One region of the Gulosibacter sediminis genome, then DNA from elsewhere that is predicted to be linked to it. Evidence: predicted binding sites of a transcription regulator. Region 1 holds the regulator's gene; each other region holds the start of a gene.
What was found. The regulator HrcA, encoded in region 1, represses chaperone genes, less so after heat shock. The targets are predictions, from matches to a motif close to TTNGCACTCGNNNNNNNCGAGTGCNAA.

Region 1 (10,456 bases):
TGAGCCTTCCTCCAGCCCGCCCGCAAGGACGTGCGCGTGTACGTGGAATACCGTCTGACCGGCGGTCGCACCGGTGTTGAACACGAGACGGAAATCGCCGTCGCTGTGATCGCCCGCGAGGCGCTTGGCCGTCGCGACGACGTGCGCGAGCAACTCGGGGTCGCCCGCAGCGAGCTCGGTCACGTCACGGTACTGCGGGTCCTTCGGCACGACGAGCAGATGCACCGGTGCCTTGGGGTGAATGTCGGTGAACGCGATGACGCGATCGTCTTCAGCAACGATCTCGGCGGGAATCTCGCGATTGATGATCCGGGTGAAAATGCTCTCGGCCATGCGGGTGAGTCTAGTCGCCTACCAGCGCCCGAGCTTGGTGAACATCGCCGCAAGTGCCACTGGGCCCGCGGTCGAGGTGCGCAACACATTTGCACCGAGCCGTCGGCGCTCAGCGCCCGCCTCGGTGAGCAGCCCGAACTCACGTTCGTCGATGCCGCCCTCGGGGCCCACCACCAGCGCGAGATCCCGCGCATCCGGCTCAAGCTCGCTCAATGGCGCAGTGGCGATCGGGTCGAGCACCACGAGCCGAAGTGTGCCCGAGAGTTGCGCGAGCTGTTTCGTGGTGACCGGCGCATCCACCCGCGGCACCCGCGCCCGCACCGCCTGCTTGCTCGCCTCCCGAGCGATCGTCTGCCACCGCTCGCGCTGCTTCACGACCTTGTCGCCCCGCCACGTCGACACCGAGCGCTGCGCCTGCCAGGGAATCACCCCGTCAATGCCGAGCTCGACCGAGGCCTGCAGCGCCATCTCGTCACGGCCGCCCTTCGCGAGGGCCTGAACGAGCAGGATCCGGGGGCTCGGCGCAGGCTCGACCGTCGCGTCGGCGAGCGCTCGCGCGGTGAACTCCGTTGCGCCGACTTCGCTCGCCTCGGCGATGACGCTGCCACCCTCGCCGTCGAGCAGGGTGAGTTGTTCCCCGACGCGCAGGCGCGCGACGCCCACGGCGTGGCGCGCCTCGCCGCCGCTCACCGTGATCAGTTCACCGGAGCGAACCGCGGCAAGACTGACGGCGAAGTAGGCGTGTGCCACTAGCGGCCGAACTTCCCGCGCAGCTTCGAGAACAGTCCGGGCTGGTCCTTGATCAGGCCGGGAGCCTGGGGGTGCTTGTCGCGGTCCGCAAACTGCTTGAGCAGATCCTTCTGCTTGTGATCGAGCTTCGTCGGCGTGCGCACCTGCAGGGTCACGTCGAGGTCGCCGCGCATGGGGCTGCGCAGGCGGGTCACACCGCGACCGCGCACGGTGAGCACGTCACCAGACTGTGCGCCGGCCGGGATCTCGAGCTCGATGTCGCCATCCACGCCGGGCAACGTGGCCGAGGTGCCGAACACGGCGTCGACCATCGAGACCTCGACAGCCGCGAGCAGGTTGTCACCGTCACGCGTGAAGGTGTCGTCTTCGCGCACGCGGATCTCGAGGTAGATGTCGCCATAGGCGCCGCCCGCGGCACCCGCCTCGCCCTGACCTGGAAGGTGCAGGCGCAGGCCCGTGTCGACGCCCGCGGGAATGTCAACGGGCAGGGTGACCTGCGCGCGCACGCGGCCCTGGCCGTGGCACGTGTCGCAGGGGTGCTCGATGACGGTGCCGTAGCCCTGGCAGACGCCGCAGGGGCTCGAGGTGACGACCGGGCCGAGCACTGAGCGCACCTGGCGGGTGACCTCACCCGCGCCACCACAGGTCGAGCACGTGGTCGGGCTCGTGCCTGGCGCGCAGCAGCTGCCCTCGCAGGTCTCGCAGCGCACCGCGGTCGCGATCTCGATGTCGCGATGCGTGCCAAAGATCACCTCGGCGAGGTCGAGGTCGACGCGCACGAGCGCATCCTGCCCCCGCTGGGCACGCGAACGCGGGCCGCGGCGCGAGCCCTGGCCACCGAAGAACGCGTCGAAGATGTCGCCGAAGCCGAATCCGCCGCCAGCTCCGCCGGCATCGCCGAGGTCGTACTGCTGCCGCCGCTGCGGGTCAGAGAGGGTGTCGTAGGCAGCGGTGACGTCCTTGAACTTCTCGGCCGCCTCGGGCGACGGGTTGACGTCGGGGTGCAGCTGACGGGCCAGCTTGCGATACGCCTTCTTGATCTCTTCTGGGCTTGCCTCGCGGCTCACACCGAGTGTCTCGTAGTGGTCTGCCAAGACCTCTGCCTCCTGAGTGGATGAAATGAAGTGGTTGGAGCCGTAGTCAGCTCGGAGTGTCGAAGCTGCGCGAGAGGTATCGCGCGACCGCCCGAACGGCGGCGATGTTGCGCTGATAGTCCATACGCGTCGGACCGAGGATACCCACTCGGGCTTCACCGTCGGGGGTATAGCCGGTGGCGAGGATGCTCGTCTCCTCAAGCGCCGAGTTGAGGTTCTCGTGACCGATCGACACTGCAACGCCGCGTTCGTCGAGATCGAGTTCCCCGACGAGTCGCAGCAAGACTACCTGCTCTTCGATCGCCTCGAGCACGGGGAAGATCGACGAGAAGTCGTGCTCCGTCAGTGCGAGGTTGGCGGCGCCGGCGATGATCAGCTTGTCGTCGCGGTTCGCGAACACCTGCTGCACGAGCGATTGCAGCACCCGGTCGGCGACCCCGCCGAAGTCATCGCCGTCATGCAGCTCGCGCAGCTCGGCCGCGGCGTCTTCGAGCCGCTTGCCAACGAGCCGTTCATTGACGAGGTCGCGCAGCGCGAGAAATTCCTCGTCGCCGGTGTCGCGTTCGAGATCGACGATGCGCTGTTCGACACGGCCTGTGTCGGTGATGAGCACCACCAGCACGCGGCGCACCGACAGCGAGACGAGCTCGATGCGATGGATGTGCGCGTCGAGGAGCGAGGGAAGGTGGCCGATGGCCACGGTGCCGGTGAGCTGCGCGAGCGTGCGCACCGAGCGGGTGAGCAGTTCCTCGGGCTCGAGCGAACCCTCCATGAACTGCTCGATGGCCCGCCGCTGCGCCGTGGTGAGCGGGCGTACGTCGGCGAGCTGATCGACGAAGACGCGGTAGCCCTTGTCGGTGGGCACACGCCCCGACGAAGTGTGCGGCGCTGCGATGAGCTCGGCCTCCTCGAGGACGGCCATATCGTTGCGGATTGTCGCCGCAGACACGCCAAATTGATAGCGCTCCACCAACCGCTTCGACCCCACAGGCTCGTGCGTGGCGACATAGTCGCCGATGATGGCGCGCAACACCTCTAGACTGCGTTCGCTCACCATGGCGACCAGTTTACTTCGGCTTAGGCGAGCGCTCGGGCAACCACGTCGGCAAGCAGCCGACCGCGAACGGTAAGTCGCAGCGTGCCGCGAATTGCGTCGGCACCCTCGATGAGGCCATCGGCGATGAGTTCCGCGACGGCGCGGCGATCCCGCAGCTCCTCGAGCGGCAAACCCTCAACCAGGCGCGAGCGCAGCAGTACGCGCTCGGCGTAGCGCTGCTCGTCGTCGAGCACCTCACGAGCCGCGGCGGGTGAAGTGCCCTCCGCGAGTCGCTGCGCGTATGCCGCGGGGTGCTTCACGTTCCAGAATCGTGTGCCGTTGACGTGGCTGTGGGCGCCCGGCCCGAAGCCCCACCAGTCGGTGTCGTGCCAGTAGGCGAGGTTGTGCCGCGACGGATGCGCGCCATCGAGCGACCAGTTTGAAATCTCGTACCACTGGAAGCCGGCCGCGGCGAACGCGGCATCGGCATACTCGTACATCTCGGCCTGCAGGTCGTCGTCAACCTCGGCGACCTCGCCTCGACGGATCTGCCGAGCGAGGGCCGTGCCAGGTTCAACGATGAGCGCGTACGCCGAGATATGCGTCGGTTGAAGTTCGAGCGCGGCATCGACCGAGCGACGCCAGTCGTCGAGCGACTCCCCCGGCGTGCCGTAGATCAGGTCGACGGAGGCTTCGAGGTCGACCGCCTTCGCCGCGGCGACGACCTCTGGCACGCGGAGCGGGTCGTGCGTACGGTCGAGCGTGCGCAGCACGTGCGGCACCGCCGACTGCATCCCGAAACTCACGCGGGTAAAGCCGCCCTCACGCAGTGCCGAGAGATAGTGGGCGTCGACCGAGTCGGGATTCGCCTCGGTCGTAACCTCGGCGCCCTCGACGATGCCGAAGGTGTCGCGGAGCGAACCGAGCGTGCGCACCAGGTCGGCGGCAGGGAGCAGCGTCGGCGTGCCGCCGCCAAAGAACACGGTGCTGAGCGGCTCACGATGCCCGACCTGGTCGAGCACGCCCCGAGCGAGCGCGATCTCTTGCGCCACCGCATCCGCGTAGCTTGCCTGGCTCACACCCCGCAGCTCGGTCGCTGTGTAGGTGTTGAAGTCGCAATAGCCGCAGCGAACGCGACAAAACGGGATGTGCACGTACGCCCCGAATTGCCGACCCGCGAGGCCCTCCGTGACGGACCCGGGCAGCGAGCCGTCCTGCGGCACCGGGGCGCCGTCGGGCAGCGCGCTAGGGGGCAACGCGACCGTTCGCCTGGAACACCTCGGCGGTCACGGGCATGTGCTGCGACCAGAGGTCTTCCATTTTCTCGGCGCACATCTCAATCTCGCGCTGCGGGAATGACGGGAACGTCGAGCCCTCGGCCTTGCGCCGCAGCGAGAGGAAGTTCATGAGCGAGCGGGCGTTCATCGTCACGTACATCGACGAGTAGATATTCAGCGGGAGCACGGTGCGCGCGACCTCGCGAGCGACGCCGGCGTCGAGCATCCGCTGGTAGCTCGCGTAAGCGGCCTCGGACTGGCCGCGCACCTCGGATTGCACGAGCTCGACCTGTTCGGCGCTGCCGGGGAAGAACTCGTACTTGCCGGGACGACCCTCCTGGCGGAGGTTGCGCTCGGCGTCCGGTACGTAGAACACCGGTCGCAGCTCGCGGTAGCGGCCCGACTCTTCGTTGTAGCTCGCCATGCGGTGGCGCTGGAATTCACGGAAAACGAAGAGCGGCGCCTGCACGTAAAACGTGAGCGAGTTGTGCTCGAACGGGGTGCCGTGACGGTCGCGCATCAGGTAGTTGATCAGACCGCGGTCGCGCTTTGCGAGCTCGGCGGTGTCGCCGGTCGCGGAGTCGAGGCTCTGCTCGCCCACGGTCGAAACGCGGGCCGCGAAGAGCACATCGCGGTCGGTGGCCTGGGCCCGGACGAGTTCGACGGTTACGTCGCTGCGGAATTCGATGTCACCACTCACACGTTCAATCCTAACCGCGTCGCAGGCGGCCCAGACTCGACTCAAACGGCTTGAGCCGGCGAGTGCGCAGTTAGACCCCGCGCTCGAGCGCGATCGCGCGACGAAGCGCCTGGCGAGCTCGCGGCGTGTCGCCAGATGCCCGGTACGCAAGGCCGAGCAGCACCCAGTTTCGCCAGTCGCCCGGGTTCGCCTCGACGCGGTCCTTCCACGACTCGAACTCGGCGTCGGCTGCGGCACGATCGGGGCGTCCGCTGTTTTGACGCGGCAGGTTGTCCTCCGGTAGTTCGCCGGACTCGGCCATGCGCTCGATGAGCCGGTTCGACTGCAGGACGAAGCGGAGGTCGCGGATGACGAACAGCACGCCGACGACCGGAAACACGATGAGCGCAAAACCCATGACGATACCGATGACCTCGCCACTCGTGACGAGCCCCCACACGATTCCTGCGATGGCAACCAAGTAGATCGCCATGAGCGCGAGCAGCACATAGACGCCAATCTGCGCCCCGCTGAGCTTCCGCACGGGTTAGCTCCCCAGCCCGAGGAGGGCGTCGAGCCCCACTGTGAGGCCGCGAAGCGTCGGGGCTTGCTGCAGAGCCAGGGTGATGCCGTGCACGTAGGCGCGATTGCTCACCGTCTCGTGACGGATGTTTACGAGTTCGCCCTCACCACCGAAGATCACCTGCTGATCAGCGACGACGCCGCGCAGTCGCAGGGCGTGGATGGGAATGCCCGCGACGACCTCGCCCCGCGCGCGCTGATCGGTGTTCGGCGACGAGACCTCGGCACCGCGTGCCAGCGCGATCGCTTCGGCGGTGCGCACCGCGGTGCCCGAAGGCGAGTCGACCTTGCGGTCGTGGTGCGCCTCGAGGATCTCGATCGAGTCGTAGAACTTGCCCGCGATCGATGCGAGGTGCGTCGAGAGCAGCGAACCCACCGAGAAGTTCGGCACAACGAGCACACCCCGTTCAGCCGGAATGCTCGACTCAAGTTCGGTGACTCGATCCTTGCCCCAGCCGCTCGTGCCGATGATGACGTTGAGCCCGTGCTCAAGCGCAAACCGTGTGGCGCGCTCGGAGGCGTCGTAGTGCGTCACATCAATGAGCACGTCGGCACCGAGCATTTCGTCGAGCGACGAGGACGAGTCGAGGGCGGCGTGCACCTCGAAGCCGTCGAGGTCATCGACGATGCCTCGAATCAGCGTGCCCATGCGGCCGGTGGCTCCGCTGATGGCGACGGAAACAGTCATGTGCAAGGTGCTCCTGGGGTAGTTAGATAGCTGGTGTCCACGTCATACCGGTGCGCATGTCGCGCGGCAGGTGTGCCGTCGACCCGAAAAGGGTGAGCTCGCTGGGGCGCGTAGAGCGCAGTCGCAGCACGGTGAGGGCAGTGTTGCCACTACCGAGCGTCAGCCAGCGCCACTCGGGCATGCCAAGCGCGTGCGCGACGAGGTAGCCGATAACGAAGTTGTGGGTAACGAGCAGTGTGTGGACGTCTTCGCGCGGCCGGGTCATGAAGGCCGAGACGGCGTCTTGCATCTGCGCCTGGCCGGCCTCGATGTCTTCCTCGTCGACCCCGGAGAAGAACGCGTCGTAGCCGTCGGGGGCATCTTTCGAAGAAGACGGGATGCAGTCGAACAGCAGGTTGGTCTGCTCAACCGGCGGCCCCTGCACGTAGTTGCTGAGGATGCTCGAGGTTTCGAGTGCGCGGTCGAGCGGCGAGGTGAACGCCTGGTCGAACGGCACATCGGCGAGGCGCTTACCGAGCGCGTGCGCCTGTTGCCGGCCGCGCTCCGAGAGCGGGCCGTCGGTGATGCCGAATTCGGCATCACGCACCTCCCCGTGCCGCACCAGGTAGAGGAAATGACTCATGCGAGTGCCTCCAACTCGGCCCGAGCCTCGTCGGTTACGGGCCCGATCGTTTCGACCGTCATATCTCCCTGCAGCATGCCCGCAACCTCCCGCACCTGCTCGCGCGTGACCTCGGCGAGTCGCGCAACGGAGGCGTCGAGATCGAGGAACTCCCCCAGCGCGAGTTCGGCGCGGGCGAGGCGGTTCATGCGCGAGTGCATGGACTCAAGTGCCAGGGCACCCCCACCCGCGGCTGAGGTCTTCGCGTCGGCCAACTCGCTCTCGGTCACACCGTCTTGCGCCACGCGGTCGAACTCATCCCGAATCACGCGCACCGCCTCGGCGGCCTTCTCGGGCAGGCAGGCAGCGTTCACCCCGGTCACGCCAACATCTGCGTGACTGGCGGCAAAGGAGAAGACGGAGTACACGAGCCCGCGCCTTTCCCGCACCTCGTGGAAGAGCCGCGACGACATCCCGCCACCGAGGATGTGGTGGAGCAGCCCGAAAGCGTGCCGACGGTCGTCACCCGAGACGAGCCCCGGTGTCGCGAGGATCAGATTGGTCTGCTCGAGCGGTCGCTCGATGCTTTCGAGGGCGTGATGACGCGTCACCTCGACGGGCGATTCAGCGGTGCGGCGAGCGACGGGCGCGGCGGTCAGGTCGAGGTCCCAGCCCCCGTTGCGAAGGCCTGCCTCGAGGCGCTGCAACGCGGCGTCGTGGTCGACGCGGCCAGCGATGGCCACGACGAGCGTGTCGGGCCGATAGTTGCGGCGGTAGAAGTCCCAGACTTCGTTGCGCGTTGCCGCCCCGATGCTCTCGGGCGTGCCCGCAATTGGTCGGGCCAGTTCATGGTTGCCGAAGAAGTTCGCGTAGAAGCGCTCCCAGAGCACGTCATCCGGGTCGTCGGCACTCATCGCGATCTCTTCGAGAATCACACCACGCTCGAGCTCAAACTCGTCGTTGTCGAGCAGCGAACCGGTGAGCATGTCGCTCAGCACGTCGATGGCCATGCCGAGATCTTCCGCGCGCACCCGTGCGTGGTAGACGGTTTGCTCGCGCGATGTCGCCGCGTTGAAGTCGCCACCGACGCGCTCGAACTCGAGCGCGATGGTGCGGGCGTCTCGGCTCGGCGTGCCCTTGAACAGCAGGTGTTCGAGGAAGTGGCTCGAGCCGTACTCGCGATCGCGCTCGTCGCGCGAGCCGAGGGGCACGTAGCAGCCGATCGAGACGGATGCCGCGCCGGGCACATCCTCGGTGATCAGGCGCACCCCGCTCGGCAGCACCGTGCGCTGAAGCCTGGCTGCTCCGGCGACCTCTTCATCGAGGTGAGTCGTGTTCAGTGGCAGCAAAATCGGTGCAGACATATCGGCTTGAGTGTAGCCGAATAGAGTAAAGCGGCCCGTGCGCTGCACGGGCCGCTTTACTCAGCCAGGTGTGGCTACTCGGCGTCGGTCGACTCGACCTCGGTCTCGTCGGCGCCTTCGCCCTCCTCGAGCACGGGCTCGAGTGAGAGCTTGCCACGGTCGTCCACCTTCGTGATCTTCACGAGCAGCTTCTGACCAACCGAGACCACGTCTTCGACGTTCTCGACGCGCTTGCCACCAACGAGCTTGCGCACCTCCGAGATGTGCAGCAGGCCGTCCTTGCCAGGCAGGAGCGACACGAACGCACCGAAGCTCGCAAGCTTGACGACGGTACCGAGGTACTGTTCGCCGACCTCGGGAACCTGCGGGTTCGCGATCGCGTTGACCTGTGCACGGGCAGCCTCGGCCGAGGGGCCGTCGGTCGCGCCGATGAACACGGTGCCGTCGTCCTCGATCGAGATGTCGGCGCCGGTGTCTTCCTGGATCTGGTTGATGACCTTGCCCTTGGGGCCGATGACCTCACCGATCTTGTCAACGGGGATCTTTACCGAGATGATGCGCGGTGCGGTGGCCGCCATCTCGTCGGGCTCCGAGATCACAGCAGTGATCGCCTCGTTGAGGATCTTGATGCGAGCGTCGTGCGCCTGCTGGAGCGCGGCGTCGAGCACCTCCGAGGGGATGCCGTCGAGCTTGGTGTCGAGCTGCAGAGCGGTAACGAACTCCGAGGTACCGGCGACCTTGAAGTCCATGTCGCCGAGCGCGTCCTCGGCACCGAGGATGTCGGTGAGTGCCTGGTACTTCATCTCGCCGTCGACCTCAGCCGACACGAGGCCCATGGCGATACCCGCGACGGGCGCGCGCAGGGGCACACCGGCGTTGAGCAGCGAGAGCGTGGAGGCGCAGACCGAACCCATCGAGGTCGAGCCGTTCGAGCCGAGGGCCTCCGAGACCTGACGGATCGCGTAGGGGAACTCCTCGCGGGTGGGCAGCACTGCAAGCAGCGCCTTCTCGGCCAGATTGCCGTGACCGATCTCGCGACGCTTCGGCGAGCCAACACGGCCGGTCTCACCGGTCGAGTAGGGCGGGAAGTTGTAGTGGTGCATGTAGCGCTTCGACTGAACGGGGCTGAGCGAGTCGATCTGCTGCTCCATCTTGAGCATGTTCAGCGTTGTGACGCCGAGAATCTGCGTCTCGCCGCGCTGGAAGATGGCCGAGCCGTGCACGCGGGGCACAACCTCGACCTCAGCGTCGAGCTGGCGGATGTCGGCAACTCCGCGGCCATCGATACGCTGACCGTCGCTGAGGATGCGGCCGCGAACGACGTCCTTCGTGACCGACTTGTACGCAGCCGAGACCTGGCCCAGAGCCGAGTCCTCGAGCTCGCCAGCCTCGACCTTGGCCGCAACGGCCTCGGTCACGCGCGCCTTGAGGGCGTCGTCGGCATTCTGGCGCTCGATCTTGTCGGCGATCTGGTAGACCTTGCCGAGCTCGTCCTTCGCCTCGGCCTCGACGAGCGCGCGAACGGGCTCGGTGTAGGCCGGGAATACCGGGTATTCCTTGATTTCCTTGTTCACCTGGTCGGCAACCGACTGCTGCGCCTTGATGAGCTGGGTGATGAAGGGCTTCGAGGCCTCGAGACCGCCAGCAACGACGGCCTCGTCTGGCTTCTGGGCGCCGTTCTGGATAAGCTCCCACGCGTTGTCGGGTGCCTGCGCCTCAACCATCATCACCGCGATGTCTTCGCTGCCGTCGGCGTTCGTCACGAGGCGACCGGCAACGGTCAGCTCGAAGACAGCCTGCTCCTGCTGCGAGTACTTCGGGAACGCGACCCACTGGCCGTCGATGAGCACGATGCGCACGGCACCGATGGGGCCCGAGAACGGCACGCCAGAGATCTGCGATGACATGGATGCCGCGTTGACGGCAAGCACGTCGTAGGTCTCGTCGGGGGCGATCGAGAGCACGGTCACGACGATCTGCACCTCGTTGCGGAGGCCGTCGACGAACGACGGGCGCATCGGGCGGTCGATGAGGCGGCACGCGAGGATCGCG
Region 2 (10,456 bases), on a different contig from region 1:
AGGGCCCCAAGCGATCGCTTGGGGCCCTCCCTCTTTGGCTGCGTGGTCTTAGCCGACCGGTGCGTTCTCGGCGTCGGTCGACTGCTGCGGCAGGAGCGTCTGGTATTCCTCGTGCACCGAAGCAGCGTCGTCGTCGCCGAGCACGGGCACCGCGTGAGTCGCTTCGACCGTCTGGCGAGCGCCGTCGGAGTCGGTGTAGGAAGCCTGGAAGGTCACCTCGACCGTCGTCCCGGTGGTGAAGTCACCCTGCACGAGCTGCTGGCCCTGGTCGCCGAAGCCGACGTCGGTGAGCTGCTGGCCCGGAGTGTAGGTGAGGGGGACGTTCACCGTCGTGCCCTCGATGTCGAGGGTGAGCTGGGCGTCCTCGGAGGTGGTATTGACTGCGGTGAAGACGAGGTTCGCCTCCGTGCCAGCGTCGTTGGTGAGCAGCAGCACGTTGCGCGCGTGCACGTCGCCGAGGTCGATGTTGACGCCATCGCTCGCCGCGTACTCCATGGTCGTGCGCTGCGGGCTGAACATGTTGCAGCCGGTCAGGCCTGCAGCAAGCGCAAGAGCCAGGGCGGATGCGGCGACGGCACGGATCTTCACGGCAGGGGCCTCCCGGTGTGGTTGCGAACCGTTCCCGGTTCGCCCAATAAAGCTGTGCCAAGCCTAGCGGATTGTAGGGGCTACACCGTGCACCGCGGCGGCGGCGCGGAATACTAGCACTCCTCCGTGATAGAATGGGGCGTTGGAGAAAGGGGCCCATCTATGAATCTTGAGGTCGGCGAGACCGTCGTTTACCCGCACCACGGCGCGGCAACGATCGAAGAAGTCAAGACTCGCATCATCAAGGGTGAAGAGCGGACCTATTTGAAGCTCAACGTTTCGCAGGGCGACCTGACGATCGAGGTGCCGGCTGAGAACGTCGAACTTGTCGGCGTGCGCGACGTTATCGATGAGCGTGGCCTCCAGGAGGTCTTCGACGTCCTCCAGGCGCCGATCACCGAGGAGCCCACGAACTGGTCGCGACGCTACAAGTCGAACCAGGAGAAGCTCGCGTCGGGTGACGTGCTCAAGGTGTCGGAGGTCGTGCGCGACCTGTGGCGCCGCGACCAAGACAAGGGCCTGTCGGCCGGCGAGAAGCGCATGCTCGCGAAGGCGCGACAGGTGCTCGTGAGCGAGCTCGCGCTCGCCGAAGAAATTGACGAGGGTGCGGCAAACGAGCACCTCGACAAGGTGCTCGCGGCCTAGTTCCGCGGTGACAACTATGCACCTGGGGGTGCCCTGTACCGGCGTCGTAATTGTGGCGGCGGGCAGTGGCACCCGCCTTGGTTTTGGGGTGCCGAAGGCCTTCGTGGAGCTCGCCGGTGAGCCCATGCTCGCGCACACGGTTCGCGCCCTCGACGCGCTCCCCGGCCGCGTGGCCGTCGCGATTGCCACCCCGCCGGCAGATGCCGAGCGCGGTGGTTACGCTCAGGGGCTGCTCGCGGGGCTCGCCGGGCGAATCGGCAGCGACCGACTCGTCAGCGCCGCCGTCGTTGAAGGTGGCGCGACGCGCTACGACTCGGTGCAGGCGGCCGTCGCGCAGCTGCCTGACGACTGCGACGTCATTCTTGTGCACGACGCGGCCCGTGCCTTGACGCCCGGCGAACTGCACGAGCGCGTCGCTGGTGCGGTGCGGGCCACCGGCCACGGCGCCGTGCCCGGCCTGCCGGTCGTCGACACGATCAAACGCGTCGATGGCGCCGGACTCGTGCTCGAGACCGTTGATCGCGCACCGCTGCGCGCGATGCAGACGCCGCAGGGCTTTCCCGCGGAGGCGCTGCGTCGCGCCTACGAGCGGGGGAGCGTCGCCGACACCGACGACGCGGCAACATTTGCCGCCGCGGGCGGCCGGGTCGAGATCATTCCCGGTCACGAGGACGCCTTCAAGATCACGACGCCGCACGACCTGGCGCGCGCCGAACGCGAACTCGCGCGCCGAGCGGGGGTCGCGGTCGAACTGCGCGTTGGCGTCGGCACCGACATTCATGCCTACGACGACCATTCGCCATGTTGGCTCGCCGGGCTGCATTTCCCGGGGGAGCCTGGCCTCTCCGGCCACAGCGACGGCGACGCGGCGAGTCACGCGCTCGTCGATGCACTGCTCGGCGCTGCTCGCCTCGGCGACATCGGCAGCACCTTCGGCACCGACGACCCGCGCTTCGCGAACGCGCACGGCGAGGTCTTCCTGCGCGCGACCCGTGAGCTGCTCGAGTCGGCCGGGTGGCGCATCCTCAACGCGAGCGTGCAGGTCATCTGCCGCCGTCCCCGGTTCGGCCGCCGCGCCGAGGAGGCCTCGGCGTTCCTCAGTGAGGTGCTTGGTGCACCGATTTCGGTGAGCGCGACGACGAGCGATGGGCTTGGATTCATGGCCCGCACGACCGACGGCGGCGTGTTCGCGATCGCCACGGCGCTGCTCGACAACGAGAACCTAAGATAGAGGGCGTGACTCAGCGCCTTTACGACACTCGACTGCAATCGCTCGTCGACTTTGCTCCGCTCCGCCCGGGCGAGGTATCGCTGTACGTCTGCGGCCCGACGGTGCAGTCGGGACCCCATCTCGGGCACCTGCGCTCGGCGCTCATCTATGACCAGATTCGCCGTTGGTTCACGCACGAGGGGTACCGCGTGACCCTCGTGCGTAACGTGACCGACATCGACGACAAGACGCTCGCGAACGCGACGCCGGAGGAACCCTGGTGGGCACTGGCGTACCGCGTCGAGCGCGAGTTCGGCGAAGTCTATGGCGCGCTGCGCATCCTGCCGCCGACGTACGAACCCCGCGCGACGGGGGTGATTCCTGAAATACAGGAGCTCATCTCCCGCCTCATCGAGCGGGGCCACGCCTACGCCGCGAACGACGGCTCGGGCGACGTCTACTTCGACACCGCGAGCTGGCCGGCCTACGGCGAACTCACGCATCAGCGGCCGGCCGACATGGTCGACGCCGCGGACGGCCCCGCGCGCGCGAAGCGCAATGCGACCGACTTCGCGCTCTGGAAGGGGCGCAAGGCCGACGAGCCCGCCTCTGCGGCGTGGGCGTCGCCCTGGGGTGAGGGGCGCCCGGGCTGGCACATCGAATGCTCGGCGATGTCGACGAAGTATCTCGGCCCCGCCTTCGACATTCACGGCGGCGGCCGCGACCTGCGCTTCCCTCACCACGAAAACGAACTCGCGCAGTCGAAGGCCGCGGGCGACGACTTCGCGCAGTACTGGCTGCACAACGGTCTCGTCTCGCTCGGCGGCACGAAGATGTCGAAGTCGGTCGGCAACACCATCTCGGCGACCGAGCTGGTGCACACGCGCCGGCCCATCGTCGTGCGGTACCTGCTCGGCACCGGCCACTATCGCTCGACGATCGAGGCGGGTGACAGCGCCTACGACGAGGCGGAGGCCGCGTTCTCGCGCATCGAGAACTTCCTCGAGCGTGCGACGCGCCTCGTTGGGGAGGTGGACGCGGCGGCCGAGCTCCCGGAGGCATTCGAGGCGCACTTGCGCGACGACTTCTCGGTGCCGCAGGCGCTTGCCGTCATCTTCGACACCGTCTCCGAGGGCAACAACGGGGTCTCGGCGGGGGACACCGAGGGAGTGAGGGCGTCGGTGGCGCTCGTGCGCGGGATGCTCGACATCCTCGGCCTCGATCCGCTCGCCGACGAATGGGCGCAGGACAACGCGGGTGCGTCGCTTGAGCCCGTGCTTGACAAGCTCGTCGGCGAACTACTCGAACAGCGCACCGCGGCGCGCACAGTCAAAGACTGGGCCGCCGCCGACCGGATCCGCGACGGACTCGCCGCGGCCGGCATCACGATTGAAGACAGCCCGCAAGGACCACACTGGAGCGTGAACGAATGACCAAGTCACAGAAGAAGGGCCCCGCGAAGGGCACCGGCGGCCTCGGCCGCAAGGCCCTCGAGGGTAAGGGTCCAACGCCGCGCGCGGAGGACCGTCACTGGGCGAAGGACCGCCGGCGCAAGCAGGCCGCCGACGCGAAGAACCGCCAGGCGCGCCCGCAGCAGCGGCAGCGCCGTGCGTCGTCGAGCGGACAAAATGACGCTGAGATGGTGACCGGTCGCAACGCGGCCGTCGAGGCACTGCGCGCCGAGATTCCTGCCACGACGGTGTACGTCGCGCAGAACATCGAGGTGGATGACCGTATTAAAGAGATCATTCAGCTCGCGGCGAAGCGACAGATTCCCATGCTCGAGGTGACTCGCCAAGAGCTCGACCGGATGGTGCCGTTCGACGCCGTACACCAGGGCGTCGCGCTCAAGGTGCCGCCGTACGAGTACTCCGACCCGATCGAGCTCACCGAGCGCGTGATCTCGCGCGGCGATGTGCCGCTGTTCGTGGCGCTGGACGGCATCACCGACCCCCGGAACCTCGGTGCAATCATCCGTTCGGTCGCCGCATTCGGCGGTCACGGTGTCATCGTTCCCCAGCGACGGGCCGCAGGTATGACCGCGACCGCGTGGCGCACCTCGGCGGGCGCGGCCGCGCGCCTGCCGGTCGCGCTCGCGAGCAACCTCACGAACACGATCAAGTCGCTCAAGCAGCAGGGCGTTTTCGTCATCGGCCTCGATGGCGACGGTGACGTCGAGCTTCCCGGACTCGACCTCGCGACCTCGCCGCTGCTCGTCGTCGTCGGTTCGGAGGGCAAGGGACTTTCGCGCCTTGTCGCCGAGCAGTGCGACGCGATCGTGTCGATTCCGATCGACGCGGCAACCGAGTCGCTCAACGCGGGCATCGCCGCCTCCGTCACCTGCTACGAGATTTCGAAGCTGCGTGCGGCCGCCGCCGAGGCGAAGGAAGCATTGCTCTAGTTGAGGCGAGTGCCGTCGTCGAGGCGGAACCGGTGCAAGCGCTGCCGGTTCGCCTCGAGGCGCACCTCATCACCGATCTGCGGGTGATCGCGGCCGTCAACGCGCGCGACGAGTTGGATCTCTTCGCCCGCGATCTCGCCGGAGCAGAACAGGTAGCCGTCGGAGCCGAGTTCCTCGACGAGCGTGACGCGCGCCAGGATTCCGCCCTCGTTCGTGAGACGGAGATCCTCGGCGCGGATGCCGACGCGTTCACCGTTTTCGGTCCAGAGGTTCATCGCCGGCGTGCCGATGAAGCTCGCGACGAACTCGTTGACGGGCCGGTCATAAAGCTCCTGCGGCGTGCCGAGCTGTTGCAGCTTGCCCTCGTTGAGCACCGCGATGCGCGTGCCCATCGTCATCGCCTCGGTCTGATCGTGAGTCACGTAGACCGTCGTCGTGCCGAGCCGGCGCTGCAGTGAGGCGATCTGCGCGCGCGTCTGCACACGCAGCTTCGCGTCGAGGTTCGACAGCGGCTCGTCCATGAGGAATACCTGGGGCTCGCGCACGATGGCGCGGCCCATGGCGACGCGCTGGCGCTGGCCACCCGAGAGTTCGGAGGGGCGCCGGTGCAGCAGAGGTTCGAGGTCGAGCAGCTTCGCCGCCTCGCGCACCTTCTCGTTGCGCTCGGCCTTCGAGACGCCACGCGTCTTGAGGCCGAATCCCATGTTCTGTTCGACCGTGAGGTGCGGGTAGAGCGCGTAGTTCTGGAACACCATCGCGATGTCGCGATCCTTCGGCGCGACATTCGTCACCTCGTCGTCGCCGATCAGAATCTGGCCAGCGTCGACGGGGTCGAGGCCCGCCAGCATCCGCAGGGTCGTCGTCTTGCCGCAGCCTGAGGGACCCACCAACACCAAGAATTCGCCGTCGGCAATCTCGAGGCTGAGATCGTCAACGGCATTTCGGGTGGCGCCGGGGAAGCGGCGCGAGACACTCGCGAAGGTAACTGCGGCCATACCGAGCAATCGTAGTCGGGTGTTGTTCACTGCGCGGTGTCACCATGAGAAGACCTCCAACCGAGAACTAAGGGGTCAGATTCATGTCATTTACAGGTCGCGTCGCACTGGTCACCGGAGCCGGCTCGGGCATTGGCGAAGCCATCGCGAAGGAGCTCGCTGCTCGTGGCGCCAAGGTCGTTGTGTCGGACATCAATGAAGAGGGCGCGAACCGCGTGGTCGACGAGATCACCGGGGCCGGTGGAACCGCCGCCGCGTTCGTCGCGAACACCGCGGTGAAGGAAGACAGCGAGAAGTCGGTCGCGTTCGCGATCGAGACCTACGGCAAGCTCAACTACGGGGTGAACAACGCCGGCATCGGCGGCGCGAACGCTCCCGCCGGTCAGGTCGACCTTGACGACTGGGATCGCGTCATCGACATCAACCTCAATGGTGTGCTCTACGGCATGCGCTACCAGATTCCTGCCATGCTCGAGGCCGGCGCGGCCGAGAGCGCCATCGTCAACATGGCCTCGATTCACGGTACCGTCGCAGCCCTCGGCAACGGCGCCTACACGGCGGCCAAGCACGGCGTCGTTGGCCTCACGAAGAACGCCGCGGCCGAGTACGGTGCGCAGGGGCTGCGCATTAACTCGGTGGGCCCGGCCTACATCAACACGCCGTTGCTGCAGAAGATGCCTGACGAGATGTACAACGCACTCGCGGCGAAGCACCCGCTTGGCCGACTCGGTGAGCCCGAAGAGGTCGCCAAGGTGGTGCGCTTCCTGCTCAGCGAGGACGCCTCGTTCGTCACGGGCGGCTACTACCTCATCGACGGCGGCTACACGGCTGTCTAGGCCGTCACCGCAGCATCCCATCACCCCGTAGTATGGGATGCTGTTGCCGCCTTAGCTCAGTTGGTAGAGCATCTGTCTTGTAAACAGAAGGTCATCGGTTCGAACCCGATAGGCGGCTCCACGACTTCGCAGGGTTAAGGTGAGTCGCTACCACCGCACCCAGTAAAGGAGCCAGCACATGGCAATTGATCGGCAGCTTGCCGGTACTTGGCAGATCGACAATGCGCACTCGCGCGTCGGGTTCTCGACCCGCCACGCCATGGTGTCGCGCGTTCGCGGCGCGTTCAACAACGTGCAGGGCCAGGCCAACATCAACGCTGAAAACCTGGGCGAGTCGAACGTGCAGGTCACGATCGAGGCCGCGAGCATCGACACGCGCCAGCCGGAGCGCGACGATCACCTGCGGAGCCCCGACTTTCTCAGCGTCGGCGAGTTCCCGCAAATCACGTTCGTCTCGAGCTCGATCGACGAGATCGGCGACAATCAGTTCATCGTGACCGGCGACTTGACCATTCGCGGCATCACCCGGCAGACGTCGATCCCGCTCGAGCTCATGGGCATCGAGCACGACCCGATGGGCGCAACGCGCGCGGGCCTCGAGGGCTCGCGACGCATTGACCGCCGCGACTGGAATGTTCGGTGGAACACCCCGCTCGACTCGGGCGGCGTGCTTGTCAGCGACAAGATCACGCTCGAGTTCGAACTCGCGCTCGTTAAGCAGTAGCGGGCACGAACTCCAGGCTGACCGAGTTCATGCAGAACCGGTCGCCGGTGGGGGTGCCGTAGCCGTCGGGGAACACGTGCCCGAGGTGCGAACCGCACTTCGCGCAGCGAACCTCGACGCGGCGCATGCCGAGCGTGTTGTCTTCGAGATACTCCACGGCGCCCTCACGCAATGGCTCCCAGAAGCTGGGCCAGCCGCAGCCCGCGTCGAATTTCGTCGTCGCGTTGAAGAGCTCGTTGCCGCAGGCGCGACACGTGTAGGTGCCCGGGCGCTCCTCATTCAGCAGCGCACCGGTGAACGCGCGTTCGGTACCAGCCTGTCGCAGCACCTGGAATTCCTGCGGGTTGAGCACCTCGCGCCACTGTGCGTCAGTGCGTTCAACTTCGTACGACATGGGACCTCCTGGTTAGGCAAGTGTACGCGCGCCGCTGGGGCAAATGACCCGAGCGCGCGTAAGCTCAGGGCGAGCATTCCGCTATTAGTTCAACACCACTGAGGAGGCGAATATGCCCGAAGCTGCAGGCGCCCTGCGACACTCGAGCCCGCCGCCGCTTCACGACGAAGACCGTGCCCTGCTTGAGTTCGAGGCGGAGCATCCTCGCCATAGCCGGGGGAAAGAGGACGCGATTCGCGCCCAGTTCGGCTATTCCACGGCTCGGTATTATCAGATACTCGGTACGCTCATTGAGTCGCCCTCGGCGCTCGTCGCGTATCCGATGCTTGTGCACCGGCTTCGGCGGATGCGCGAGGCACGTCGAGCGCACCGATTTGGTACGGTCGACGGCCGCAACTAGCCCCACCCCTGCAGGAAGATTCAGCACACGTGAAGTACCCCAAGGATCGCTTCGACGACTTCCCCCGCACGCTTAAGCGCCGTGGGGCGCACCGCGCACCGCGAACCTGGGCGTCGAAGTTCATGTCGTGGATCGTGGCGATCATTGCGTTCGTGCTGCTCGTCGGCATCGGCGTCGGCGTGATGTGGGCGATCGACAACCAGGTGCAGTTCACGGCTGACATGGGTGGGCAGGAGGAGACGACGTCGCCGACCGAGTCGAGCACCGCTGAGCCGAGCACCACTCCCACCGAAACCGGCCCGACCGCGACGGTGGACGCGTCGCTCAGCGTCACCGTGCTCAACGGGGTCGGCACGTCCGGCCTCGCGACCGCCGGCTCGGAGGCCATGACCGGCGGCGGCTGGACTGTCGGCAGCGTTGCTGATGCCGACAGATTCGACTACCAGACCACGAGCATCGTCGTGGCGAGCGAAGACCAGCGCGGCGCGGCGCTGGGCGCGCAGGAGACGCTCGGCTTCGGCGAGATCTCGGTCGACCCGAATATCGCCGCTGAGGGCACGCTCGTCGTGATTCTTGGCGCAGACGCAGCCGACGCGCTGCTATAACGGCCTCGTTGCCCTTCCCGTCACGCGAATTTCACGTGCCGGTTGCGCTTGCCACCTAGGGTGCCGCTATGGCTACCGGCATCGTGAAATGGTTCGACGCAGAAAAGGGTTTTGGGTTCATCACCGTTGATGGTGACACCACCCCCGCACAGGAAGTTTTCGTGCACTATCGCTCGATCGACATGAATGGTTTCCGCACTCTGCAGGAGAACCAGGCGGTCGAGTTTGAGGTGAGGCAGGGTGACAAGGGGCCGCAGGCCGAGCACGTGCGCTCGCTCTAGGCGGACTCTCCTTGCACTCTCAGGGTGGGAGTGCCAACATTGGTATTAGCACTCCACGACACTGAGTGCTAATCCGAAGACCACTCAGGTCCTGAAAGGACGACACATTTATGTCGAAGATGATCGCCTTTGATGAAGAGGCTCGACGCGGTCTCGAGCGTGGCCTGAACACGCTCGCTGACACCGTCAAGGTGACCCTCGGCCCGCGCGGCCGCAACGTTGTGCTCGAGAAGAAGTGGGGCGCCCCCACCATCACGAACGATGGTGTCTCGATCGCAAAGGAAATCGAGCTTGAGGACCCGTACGAGAAGATCGGTGCGGAGCTCGTCAAGGAGGTCGCGAAGAAGACTGATGACGTCGCCGGTGACGGTACGACCACCGCAACCGTGCTCGCCCAGGCCCTCGTGAAGGAAGGCCTGCGCAATGTTGCTGCCGGCGCCGACCCCATCTCGGTCCGCCGTGGCATTGACAAGGCCGTCGCCGCCGTCGTCGAGCACCTGCTCAACTCGGCAGTCGAGGTCTCGAGCAAGGGCCACATCGCCGCGACCGCGTCGATCTCGGCCGCTGACCCGCACATTGGTCAGCTCATCGCCGAGGCGATCGACAAGGTCGGCCGCGAAGGCGTCGTGACCGTCGAAGAGTCGAACACCTTCGAGACCACCCTGGAGCTCACCGAGGGTATGCGCTTCGACAAGGGCTACCTGTCGCAGTACTTCGTCACCGACACCGACCGCCAGGAAGCGGTGTTCGAAGACCCGTACATCCTCATCGTCAACAGCAAGATCTCGAACGTGAAGGACCTCCTTCCCGTCGTTGACAAGGTGATGCAGGCTGGCAAGCAGCTCCTCATCATCGCCGAGGACGTCGAGGGCGAAGCACTCGCGACCCTCGTGCTCAACAAGATCCGCGGCATCTTCAAGTCGGTCGCCGTCAAGGCTCCCGGCTTCGGCGACCGCCGCAAGGCGATGCTCCAGGACATCGCGATCCTCACCGGCGGCCAGGTCATCTCGGAAGAGGTCGGCCTCAAGCTCGAGAACACGAACCTCGACATGCTCGGTCGCGCACGCAAGGTCATCATCTCGAAGGATGAGACCACCATCGTTGAGGGCGCTGGCGAAGCCGCGCAGATCGAGGGTCGCGTCGCGCAGATCAAGCAGGAGATCCAGAACACCGACTCCGACTACGACCGCGAGAAGCTTCAGGAGCGCCTCGCCAAGCTTGCCGGTGGCGTTGCCGTCATCAAGTCGGGCGCGGCCACCGAGGTCGAGCTCAAGGAGCGCAAGCACCGCATTGAGGACGCTGTCCGCAACGCGAAGGCTGCGGTTGAAGAGGGCATCGTCGCTGGTGGTGGCGTTGCGCTGACCCAGTCGGGCTCGG
Region 3 (10,456 bases), on a different contig from region 1:
GTACCTCGTGCGTCGGCCGCACGACCTCGCCGCCTTGCGCGACTTCGGGGTGTCGGCGTCGGTCGAGCCGTTTGCGCCCGCCGCGACGCGTGCCGCCTACGGGCTGGCCGAAGACACCCGCGTGCCGGGCGTGCTGCGCAGCGAGCTCGCGCAGATCAAGCGCGTGCACGAGGGCCAGGGCGTGAGCTACGGCTACGAGTGGCACGCGAGCGAGACCACCACGATCGGCCTCGTGCCGGTGGGCTACGCGGATGCGACTCCCCGCTCGGCCGCGCACCGCGCCGAGCTGCTCGTGCGCGAGACCCCTGCGCCGCTCGTCGGCCGCGTCGCGATGGATCAAGTCGTTGTCAACCTCGGCGACCGCGACGGCGCCCCGGGCGAACCCGTGCGACTTTGGGGCCCCCGCCCGAGCGACTTCAGCCTGCAGGATTGGGCAAACTGGACCGGCCTGTGTGTCGAGGGGCTTATCGCCGGCCTCGGCACGCGGGTGCAGCGCCGCTCGGCCCGCGACAACGAGGCTGTGTAGGGTGCGGGCATGACGCGAATCGAGACCTCTGGCGACATGGAACGCCTCGGCGCTGCGCTCGCGCGCGTGCTGCGCCGCGGCGACGTCCTCGTGCTCAACGGGCCGCTCGGCGCCGGCAAGACGACGCTCGTGCGCGGCCTCGGCGAGGCGCTCGGCGTGCGCGGCGCGGTCGCGAGCCCGACGTTCGTGATCGCTCGCACGCATCCCTCGCTCGGCGACGGCCCCGCGCTCATTCACGTCGACGCGTACCGCCTCGCCTCGGCGCTCGAACTCGACGACCTCGACCTCGACCTCGACTCGGCCGTCACGGTGATCGAGTGGGGCAGGGAGGTCGTCGGCGCGATCACCGACGAGTGGCTCGAGCTCGAACTCGAGCGGCCCCGCGCTGGGCAGACCGACCCGGTCCCCGGCGCGTCGAACGACCCGGATGCGGCGGTCGAAGAACCCCGCGAGGTCGCGGTGCACGCGGTCGGCGACCGCTTCGCGGGCCTCTCGGTTGAGGCGCTCCTCGCCGACGGCGGGGCCGCGTCGCCCGCGTAGACTTGGCGCCATGCTGCTCGCCATCGACACCTCTGCCGGAACCGACGTCGCCGTCGTGAGTGACCAGGGCCGCGTCATCGGCGAGTTCCGCGAGCCGAGCTCGCGCCACCACGCCGAGGTCATCGGCGCGGCGATCGTGACGGCGCTCGAGACAGCCGGCATCACAGCGGCCGAGATTACCGACGTCGTCTGCGGCATGGGCCCAGGCCCCTTCACCGGCCTGCGCGTCGGCGTGGCCGCGGCGCGCACCTTCGCGTTCGCGCGCGGCCTGCCCCTGCATCCGATGCCGAGCCACGACGCGATCGCTCACGAGTGGCGCCACGAGCACCCCGCCAACACGGGCTCACTGCTCGTCACGACCGATGCCCGCCGCCGCGAGCTCGCCCTGAGCCACTACCCGGCGGGTTCGGTGCTCGCAGACGGCGGCTTCCAACTCGTCGCGCCCGACGCCGTGCCTGAGGCCGAGGCCAGGGCGGATGCGCGCCAGGTCTCGGCCGCGCACCTCGCCCTCGCGTGGCTCGCGCGGCAGGAACAAGGCGTGCCGGCCGACGCTGACGAGATTCTTTACCTGCGCGCGCCGGACGCGAAGCCCGGCGCCGTGCCGAAGCGGGTGACCGCGTGAGCGTGCAGCTGCGGGAGGCGACCGTCGACGACCTCGACGGGATGGTCGCGCTCGACCTCGAGATGTTTCCGCTCGACCACTGGAGCGCGTCGGGCATGCACGACGAGCTCCGCAGCGAGCACACGCACTACGTCGTGCTCGAACGCGACGGCGCGCTCGTCGGCGCCGCTGGCGTGCTCGCCGCGCAGGGGGCGGGCGAGGCGGATGTGCAGACGATCGCCGTGCGACCGGAGCTACGCCGCGGTGGCTGGGGCACACGCCTACTGCGCGAACTGCTCGCCTGGGCCCGCTCGCGCGGCGCACAGCGCGTCTTTCTGGAAGTGCGCGAATCGGGCGCTCCCGCGCGCGCCCTCTACGCCGCCCTCGGCTTCACCGAAATCGGGCGGCGCGACAACTACTACCGCAAGGAACGGGAGGCCGCGATCGTGATGCGAGCCGACATCGACACGGCGCTCAGCGCGGCCGACGCGCGCCTCGAACCGGCGCGCGAGCCGCTCGTGCTCGGCATCGAGACGAGCTGCGACGAAACCGGCGTCGGCATCGTGCGCGGCACGATGCTGCTCACGAACTCGGTCGCCTCGTCGATGGACGAGCACGCGAAGTTCGGCGGCGTCGTGCCCGAGGTCGCGGCGCGCGCCCACGCCGACTCAATGGTGCACGTGCTGCAGCAGGCCCTCGACGAGGCCGGCGTGACGCTCGACGAGCTCGACGCCATCGCCGTGACCGCGGGACCGGGCCTCGCCGGCGCACTCATGGTCGGCGTCGGCGCAGCGAAGGCGCTCGCGGTTGCGACCAGCAAGCCGCTCTACGGCGTGAACCACCTCGTCGGCCATGTCGCGGCCGACCTGCTGCGCGAGGGCGGCGACCCCGTCGAGTTTCCAACCATCGCGCTGCTCGTCTCGGGCGGCCACACTTCGCTGATCCGCGTCGACTCACTCACGGGCGACTCCGAGCTGCTCGGCGAGACGATCGACGACGCCGCCGGCGAGGCCTTTGACAAGGTCGCCCGCGTGCTCGGCCTGCCGTACCCCGGTGGCCCGCAGATCGACCGCGTCGCGGCCGAGGGCAACCCGAAGGCGTTCCGCTTCCCCCGCGGACTGTCGCGCGCATCCGACCTCGAGCGGCACCGCTACGACTTCTCGTTCTCGGGGCTGAAGACGGCCGTCGCGCGCGAGGTCGAGCGTTTCGAGGATGCGGGGGAGCAGGTGCCCGTCGCCGACATCGCCGCGTCGTTCCGCGAGGCCGTCGCCGACGTGCTCGTGACTAAGGCGCTCGCGGCGTGCCGCGACCTCGGCATTCCGCGGTTGCTGCTCGGCGGCGGCGTCGCCGCGAACGCGCGGGTGCGCGAGCTCACCGCAGAGCGGAGCGCCGAGGCGGGCGTGCAGCTGCACATCCCGCCGCTGTCGCTCTGCACCGACAACGGCGCCATGATCGCCGTGCTCGGTGCCCAGCTTGTGGCCGCGGGGCACGCGCCGTCGCCGGTCGACTTCGCTGCCGACTCGACGTTGCCGATGACCCAGGCACAACTCACGGAATCTTCGAGCCTGACAATTTAGGATGATCGCGATGGCGAAGGGAGCATGTCGATGACTGACAGCGGGGGCGCAAACACGCAGCGGCCACACGGTGAGGAAGAACAGGTTGTGCCGGCCGCGGGCGGCACGTTTGGTGTCACCGACGACCGCTCTGACTTCGGCCGGGGCCCGATTCACCCGCGCGAGGCGGGCGACAACGGTGAGGCCGACGACAGCGACACCCTCGACGTCGATGGCCTCATGAACGACGAGTACACCGACCGGGTGCAGCACCCCGAGCACCGCGAATACGGCGACTACGCGGGTGGGCAGCCGCCACTCGCCGGTCAGCCGGTGTCGCAGCAGGCCCAGCACCAGCAGGGCCAGCAGGCCCAGCCGCAGCCGGGTGGGTACGGCGCTCCGCCGACCCAGCAGCAGGGCTACGGCCAGCCGCGCGAGCAGGAGTTTGCGCCGACGCAGTTCGGCGCGCCCGCGGCCGGGGCTGCGCGGCCCACGTTCTCGTACGTCGGCCTCGCGCTCGCGCTCATCGCGCTGATCCTGCTTTGCTTCCCCGGCATTGTGTGGATCATCGCGGGTGCGCTCGGCGTCATTGGCCTGGTCATCTCGGTTGTTGCGATGAGTCGCGAGCCGAACGGAAAGGCGCTCGCCGGCATCGGCATTGCGGGCAGCGCGATTGCGATTGCGATTGCGATCGCGACCGCGATCGTTGTCGCGATGTAACTAGCCCGCGGGGCTAGGCGCGGTCGGCGAGGATCGCGACGCGGCGCTCGTCGACGCGCGTGCAGATCAGCGTCGCGGCGTTGTCGCCGCGAGGCTGCAGCTCCTTGCGCAACTTTGCCGGGTCGAGGTCGACGCCACGCTTCTTGATCTCGAGCCGGCCGATGCCGAGGTCGCGCAGCCGCTTCTTCAGCGAGCTCGCGTGGAGCGGCAGCACCTCGCGCACGCGAAACACCTGCGCGAAGGGAGTCTCGTGCAACTCGGGCGCGGTCACCCAGGCGATTTCGGGCGAGATCATGTGCCCACCAAGGAGTCCCGCCAATTCGCCGATGAACCGGCCGCGGATGAGCGCCGGGTCGGGCTCGTAGAGAAACTCGCCGAGCTCGCCGACGGGCGCATCCTCGCTCGCTGCGCCGGCTGACGTGAGTTCGTGGGCGCCGTCGCGCAGGACGAGCGCGCTGCGGCGCACGCCGGCGCGCGCCGTGGCGCCGAGCCATACGGCGCACTCGACGAGTTCGCCTTCGACCGACAGCCACTGCGTCTCCACTGGCCTCGATGCGGTGCTCGGCGGGAGCAGTTCGTGGGGCATCGCGGGGCCGAGTTTCACGCCGGCCGCCCGGCCGTTCGCGGCGACATCGAAGGCGAAGCCGAGCGAGGGGCGCCAGTCGTCGGGGTCAGCGAGGCGCCGGGTGCCGCCGCGCGACTCGGTGCGGCGGGCGGGGTCGAGGAACACACCCTCGACGCCATCGAGGTTTGTGGCCTCGGCCGTCGAATGCTCGACGCGCGCGTTCGAGAACGGCGCGAGGTTGAAGCTCGCGATGGCGGCGGTCAGCTCGTCGGCGTCGACCGAGAGCAGGTCGAAGCCGAGCGACGCGAACGCGAGCGAGTCGGCGCCGATGCCGCAGCCGAGGTCGGCGAGGGTGCGCACCTCGGCCCGGCGAAACCGGTCGGCGTGCCGCGCCGCGACCTGCAGCCGGGTCGCCTGCGCGAGCCCGGCATCCGTGAAGAGCATGTTCGCGGCGAACTTGCCGAACTTCGCGCGCGCCCGCCGGCGCAGCTGCAGCTGCGTGAGCACGACGGCGCTCGTGTGCGCGTCGACGCCGGCCTTGCGCAGCGTCATGACCGCGCCGACGGCGTCGCTCACCGTGTCGAGCTCGGCGTACTCGTCGAGCAAGCGCAGGGCCTCCGGGGTGAGCAGCACTTCCAGGTCGTCGCGATTCACCCTGCCTACCGTACTTGCAGGCGGGAGCCTTCGCTCTGGGCGTACGCTCGGGCGGCTGGGTGGCACCATCAGGGAGCACCCAATACACTCGAGTTAGCACCCTCAGGGTGAGAGTGCTAACTTCAAACTTGCACAGCTCGTCAAGAGAAAGAGGATTGCCGTGTCGGTGAACATTCAGCCGCTCGAAGATCGCATTGTCATCCAGCAGGTCCAGGCCGAGCAGACCACCGCGTCGGGTCTCGTGATTCCTGACACCGCCAAGGAGAAGCCGCAGGAGGGCGAGGTTGTCGCCGTCGGCCCCGGCCGCTTCGACGAAGACGGCGAGCGCATCCCCATGGATGTCGCCGTTGGCGACAAGGTCATCTACTCGAAGTACGGTGGCACCGAGGTGAAGTACGCCGGTGAGGACTACCTCATCCTTTCGGCTCGCGACGTGCTCGCGAAGATCGCCTAGGCTACTCGCGTAACGACCAGGCGGGCTCCCGGAATACCGGGGGCCCGCCTTTGTTGTTGCTTCGGCGTATGCTGCCGAAGTGACCAACTCTGCCGCCAGCCCCGCATCCGCACCGGAGCGATCGGGGTCGACGCAGACGACCGGCCTCATTCTCGGCATCTCGTCGTTCGCGGTGTGGGGCCTGCTGCCGCTCTACCTGCAAACGGTGAAGCCGACGAGCACCTTTGAGATCATCGCGTGGCGCATCGTCCTCTCGGTCGTCTTCTGCTTCGCGGTGCTGCTGGTTGCACGCCGCTGGGGTGCGTTCATGCGCATCGTTAAGAACTGGCGTTCGATGCTCTTCCTCGGCCTCGCGAGCCTCGCCGTGTTCGCGAACTGGACGCTCTACGTGCTCACGGTCGAGGTCGGGCGCTCGCTCGAGGGCTCGCTCGGGTACTACCTCAATCCGCTCATCTCGATGCTGCTCGGCATGGTGTTTCTGCGCGAGCGGCTGCGGCCGCTGCAGTGGGTCGCGGCCGCGCTCGCGACGGCATCGTTCATCGTCATGGTGGTCGCCTACGGCGAGCCGCCGTGGCTTTCGCTCGCGATCGCGTGCTCGTTCGCGATCTATGGCCTGCTGAAAAAGCAGGTGAGTCGGAGCGTCGACCCGATCGCCGGGCTCACGATGGAGACACTCTGGCTCGCGCCGGTCGGCATCGGCATCCTCATCTTCATCGAGGTGACCAGCGGGCTGACGATGGGCCGCGTGTCGGGCAGCCACACCACGATGCTGCTGCTCGCGGGCGTCATGACGAGCGTGCCGCTGCTGCTGTTCGCCGCGGCCACCGCGCGCCTGAGCCTCGTCGAAGTGGGCATCGTGCAGTACGTCGCGCCGACCATGCAATTCATCTTCGGCGTCGTGCTGCTGCACGAGCCGATGCCGCCCGAGCGCTGGCTCGGTTTCGGCCTGGTGTGGCTCGGCCTCGTGTTCTTCACGATCGACCTCGTGATCGATGTTGGGCGACGCCGCCGACGCACCAGGGTCGAGCCCGACCCGACCGGCGAGATCAACGTCGTCTGAGCATCCGGTACCACCCGGGCCCGACCCCGGGAATGCCCCGCGCCGCCCCTACGTTGGGTCGTACCATGGAGATACGCGCCCGCGTCCTCGGCGGGCGATCACTACCGCGTTTGCAGGAGCAAAATGACTGAGCACGATCCCTTCGGCTTTACCGGACTCACCTATGACGATGTGTTGCTGCTTCCGGAAGAAACCGATGTGATTCCGTCTGAGGTAGACACGACCACGCAGCTCACCCGCAACATCTCGGTCAAGGTGCCCCTCGTCTCGGCGGCCATGGACACCGTGACCGAGTCACGGCTCGCGATTGCGATGGCTCGCCAGGGTGGTCTCGGCATCATCCACCGCAATGCCTCGATTCAGGACCAGTCCGACATGGTCGACCGCGTGAAGCGGTCGGAGTCAGGCATGATCACGAACCCCATCACGACCTCGGCCGACGCGACCGTCGCCGACGTCGACGAGATCTGCGGCCAGTTCCGCATCTCGGGCCTGCCCGTCGTCGACGAGGCCGGCAAGCTCGTCGGCATCATCTCGAACCGCGACATGCGTTTCGTTGCCGAGAGCGAGAAGGCGACCACGAAGGTGCACGAGGTGATGACGTCGGAGGGCCTCATCACCGGCCCTGTCGGTATCAGTGGCGACGACGCGTTCCGCCTGCTCGGCCAGCACCGCATCGAGAAGCTACCGCTCGTCGACGAGGCCGGCATTCTGCGTGGCCTCGTGACGGTGAAGGACTTCGACAAGCGCGACAAGTACCCGCTGGCGACGAAGGATGCGATCAGCCGCCTGCGCGTCGGCGCGGCCATCGGCTTCTTCGGCGACGCCTGGGAGCGCGCGGGCTCGCTGCTCGACGCCGGTGTCGACGTCATCGTCGTCGACACCGCGAACGGCCACTCGCGCGGCGAGATCGACATGATCCGCAAGCTCAAGAACGATCCGGCGTTCAAGGACGTCGACATTATCGGCGGCAACGTCGCGACCCGCGAGGGCGCCGCGGCGCTCGTCGAGGCGGGCGCGGATGCGGTCAAGGTCGGCGTCGGCCCCGGCTCGATCTGCACCACGCGCATCGTCGCGGGCGTCGGCGTGCCCCAGATCACCGCGATCTACGAGGCCTCGAAGGCGACGCGCGGCACCGGCGTGCCGGTCATCGCCGACGGTGGCCTGCAGTTCTCGGGCGACATCGCGAAGGCGCTCGTCGCTGGCGCGAACGCCGTCATGCTCGGCTCGCTGCTCGCGGGCACCGACGAGGCGCCCGGCGACCTCATCTTCGTCAACGGCAAGCAGTACAAGTCGTATCGCGGAATGGGCTCGCTCGGCGCGATGCAGACTCGCGGCAAGAAGACCTCGTACTCGCGCGACCGGTACTTCCAGGCCGACGTGCCGAGCGACGACGAGCTCATCGCCGAGGGCATCGAGGGCAAGGTGCAGTACCGCGGCACGGTGCGTCAGAACGTGTTTCAGCTCACCGGCGGCCTGCACCAGTCGATGTTCTACGTCGGCGCCCGCACGATCCCCGACCTGCAGTCGCGCGGCCGCTTCGTGCGAATCACCCCGGCGGGCCTCAAAGAGAGCCACCCCCACGACGTGCAGATGGTCATGGAGGCCCCGAACTACAAGAAGTAGGCGCTCGCGCAGGGCTGGCGGCGCACTCGCGGCTGGCCCCGCGCATTCGCGATCTCTGCCTTGTTGAGGGGTGCGGCTAGTTTTCAGCGCGGCCGAGGCGCCAGTAGCCCATGAAGGCGACGGTGCGCTTGTCGATGCCACGCTCGCCGACGAGGTGCCGGCGCAGCGTCTTCACGGCATTCGACTCGCCCGCAAGCCAGGTGTAGAGCGAGGTCTGCTCGAGCGCGGCGCCGCCCTTTGCGGTGCGCGGCACTTCCCAGAGCAGGTCGGTGTCGAGGTTGATCTCGGTGAGGGTCTGCGGCGTGCCCTCGGGCGCGAGCTCGGCTGCGGCGCACTCGACGGCCGGGACGAGCGCCGCACCGTGCTCGGCTCCGGCCCGCGCCACGGCGCGCACCTCAAAGCCGGGATGCGCGGGGAAGTACGCGGCGTCGGCGGCCGACTCGACCTCGACGACCGCGACACCCCGAGCATCCGCCGGCAGCTGCTCGAGCATCACCGCGATCGCGGGTGCCGCCGTCTCGTCGCCGATGAGCAGGTACTGCTCGGTGCGCGCCGGCGGCACGAAGTCGACCCCGCCGGGCTCGCCGTCGAAGCGCGCATCCGGGCCGAGCAGCACGAGCTCGTCGCCCTCGGCGGCGCCCTCAAGCCAGCGCGAGGCGGGCCCGGTGCCGCCCGGGTGCACGACGAGGTCGACATCGACTTCGCTCAGCTCGGGTCGCACATAGCGCGTCGTGTAGGTGCGGATGGGCGGGCGCGCGTCCTCGGGCAGCGCGCGCCAGTCGCCATACCAGTCGGTCGAGCCGAGCAGCGTGCGCGCATCCGCGGTCGGCGTCGAGAACAGCAGCTTGATGCGCTGGTCCCAGCCCGGGTCGCCGAAGTGACCGAGCGACTCGTCGACGAACGTGACCCGGCGGAATCCGGGCGAGATGTCGCGCACCGCGGTGACGCGCACCGGGAACAGGGCGAACGGGGCGACGGTGGTGCTAACGGGCATGGCTTCCTCCGGTGGGGTCGATGTGGTGGCGACCGACGGGCAGCACGAGCGGTGCGCCCGAGACCGGGTCGTCGATGACGCGCGAGGTCATGTCGTACACCTCGGCCATGGTGGCCTCGGTGACGACCTCGCGCGGGGTGCCGGTGGCGACGATTTTGCCGCCGCGCATGGCGATGAGGTGGTCGGCGTAGCGGGCGGCGAGGTTCACGTCGTGGAGCACCATGACGATGGTCGTGCCGCGCTCGCGGTTGAGGTCGGTGAGCAGGTCGAGTACCTCGTACTGGTGTGTCACGTCGAGGAATGTCGTCGGCTCGTCGAGCAGCAGCACGTCGGTGCGCTGCGCGAGGGCCATCGAGATCCACACGCGCTGCCGCTGGCCGCCCGAGAGCTCGTCGACGGCCCGCCCCGCGAGCTCGGTGACGCCGGTCGCGGCGAGGGCATCGGCGACCACCGCGTCGTCGTCGGCCGCGTGGGTCTGAAACGCCCGGTGATGTGGGTGCCGGCCGCGCGCGACGAGGTCGTAGACCGTGATGCCCTCGGGCGCGATCGGCTGTTGGGGGAGCAGCCCGAGCTGGCGCGCCAGCTCTTTCGACGGTGTCGCGGCGACGTCGCGGCCGTCGAGCACGACGCTGCCCGCGAGCGGCTTGAGTACGCGCACGAAGGTCTTGAGCAGGGTCGACTTACCGCAGGCGTTGGCGCCGAGGATCACCGTGATTTCGCCGGGCGGGATGCGCACGGTCGCGTCATGGACGATCGCGGTGCGGCCGTAGCCCGCGTCGAGCCCCGACGCTTCGAGCACAAGGGCGTGCTTCGTCACTGGGCCCCCTTTCGGTTGGAGCGGATGAGGAGGTACAAGAAGAACGGCGCGCCCATGAGCCCGGTGACGACGCCGACCGGCAGGCGCACGCCGAGCGCGTGCTGGCCGATGAGCTCGCCCGCGAGCACGAGCACCGCGCCGACGAGCGCCGCGGGCACGATGGGCGAGTGGTTACTGCGGCCGGTGAGGCGCAGCGCGATCGGACCCGACAGGAACGCGACGAACGAGATCGGGCCGGATGCGGCGGTTGCGAACGAGGTGAGGGCGACGGCGAGCAGCATGAGGGTGAGCCGCGAGCGCTGCACCCGTACACCGAGCCCCGTCGCGGCCTCGTCACCAAGCT

Region 2: the regulator HrcA is predicted to act here: its motif matches at 9,125-9,151, upstream of groL (chaperonin GroEL).
Region 3: the regulator HrcA is predicted to act here: its motif matches at 5,256-5,282, upstream of groES (co-chaperone GroES).

The regions. Positions count from the first base shown of each region.
Region 1 covers NZ_JASCYH010000001.1:123,173-133,628, reverse strand. Annotated here, with positions in the region: gene QM019_RS00685 (histidine triad nucleotide-binding protein) at 1-333, opposite strand, end outside; gene QM019_RS00680 (16S rRNA (uracil(1498)-N(3))-methyltransferase) at 352-1,083, opposite strand; gene dnaJ (molecular chaperone DnaJ) at 1,083-2,177, opposite strand; gene hrcA (heat-inducible transcriptional repressor HrcA) at 2,224-3,234, opposite strand; gene hemW (radical SAM family heme chaperone HemW) at 3,255-4,469, opposite strand; gene thyX (FAD-dependent thymidylate synthase) at 4,459-5,190, opposite strand; gene QM019_RS00655 (tetratricopeptide repeat protein) at 5,261-5,713, opposite strand; gene dapB (4-hydroxy-tetrahydrodipicolinate reductase) at 5,717-6,439, opposite strand; gene QM019_RS00645 (histidine phosphatase family protein) at 6,462-7,061, opposite strand; gene QM019_RS00640 (M16 family metallopeptidase) at 7,058-8,404, opposite strand; gene QM019_RS00635 (polyribonucleotide nucleotidyltransferase) at 8,479-10,456, opposite strand, start outside.
Region 2 covers NZ_JASCYH010000014.1:11,418-21,873, forward strand. Annotated here, with positions in the region: gene QM019_RS06470 (hypothetical protein) at 49-588, opposite strand; gene QM019_RS06475 (CarD family transcriptional regulator) at 751-1,233, shown strand; gene ispD (2-C-methyl-D-erythritol 4-phosphate cytidylyltransferase) at 1,250-2,464, shown strand; gene cysS (cysteine--tRNA ligase) at 2,470-3,876, shown strand; gene rlmB (23S rRNA (guanosine(2251)-2'-O)-methyltransferase RlmB) at 3,873-4,844, shown strand; gene QM019_RS06495 (ABC transporter ATP-binding protein) at 4,841-5,839, opposite strand; gene QM019_RS06500 (SDR family NAD(P)-dependent oxidoreductase) at 5,923-6,675, shown strand; tRNA gene QM019_RS06505 (tRNA-Thr) at 6,721-6,796, shown strand; gene QM019_RS06510 (YceI family protein) at 6,854-7,399, shown strand; gene msrB (peptide-methionine (R)-S-oxide reductase MsrB) at 7,389-7,793, opposite strand; gene QM019_RS06520 (DUF3263 domain-containing protein) at 7,906-8,193, shown strand; gene QM019_RS06525 (LytR C-terminal domain-containing protein) at 8,223-8,798, shown strand; gene QM019_RS06530 (cold-shock protein) at 8,867-9,079, shown strand; gene groL (chaperonin GroEL) at 9,190-10,456, shown strand, end outside.
Region 3 covers NZ_JASCYH010000035.1:8,545-19,000, reverse strand. Annotated here, with positions in the region: gene QM019_RS10300 (alanine racemase) at 1-526, shown strand, start outside; gene tsaE (tRNA (adenosine(37)-N6)-threonylcarbamoyltransferase complex ATPase subunit type 1 TsaE) at 536-1,066, shown strand; gene tsaB (tRNA (adenosine(37)-N6)-threonylcarbamoyltransferase complex dimerization subunit type 1 TsaB) at 1,077-1,688, shown strand; gene tsaD (tRNA (adenosine(37)-N6)-threonylcarbamoyltransferase complex transferase subunit TsaD) at 1,685-3,244, shown strand; gene QM019_RS10280 (hypothetical protein) at 3,275-3,943, shown strand; gene QM019_RS10275 (class I SAM-dependent methyltransferase) at 3,957-5,162, opposite strand; gene groES (co-chaperone GroES) at 5,323-5,616, shown strand; gene rarD (EamA family transporter RarD) at 5,696-6,676, shown strand; gene guaB (IMP dehydrogenase) at 6,800-8,302, shown strand; gene QM019_RS10255 (siderophore-interacting protein) at 8,379-9,296, opposite strand; gene QM019_RS10250 (ABC transporter ATP-binding protein) at 9,286-10,113, opposite strand; gene QM019_RS10245 (FecCD family ABC transporter permease) at 10,110-10,456, opposite strand, start outside.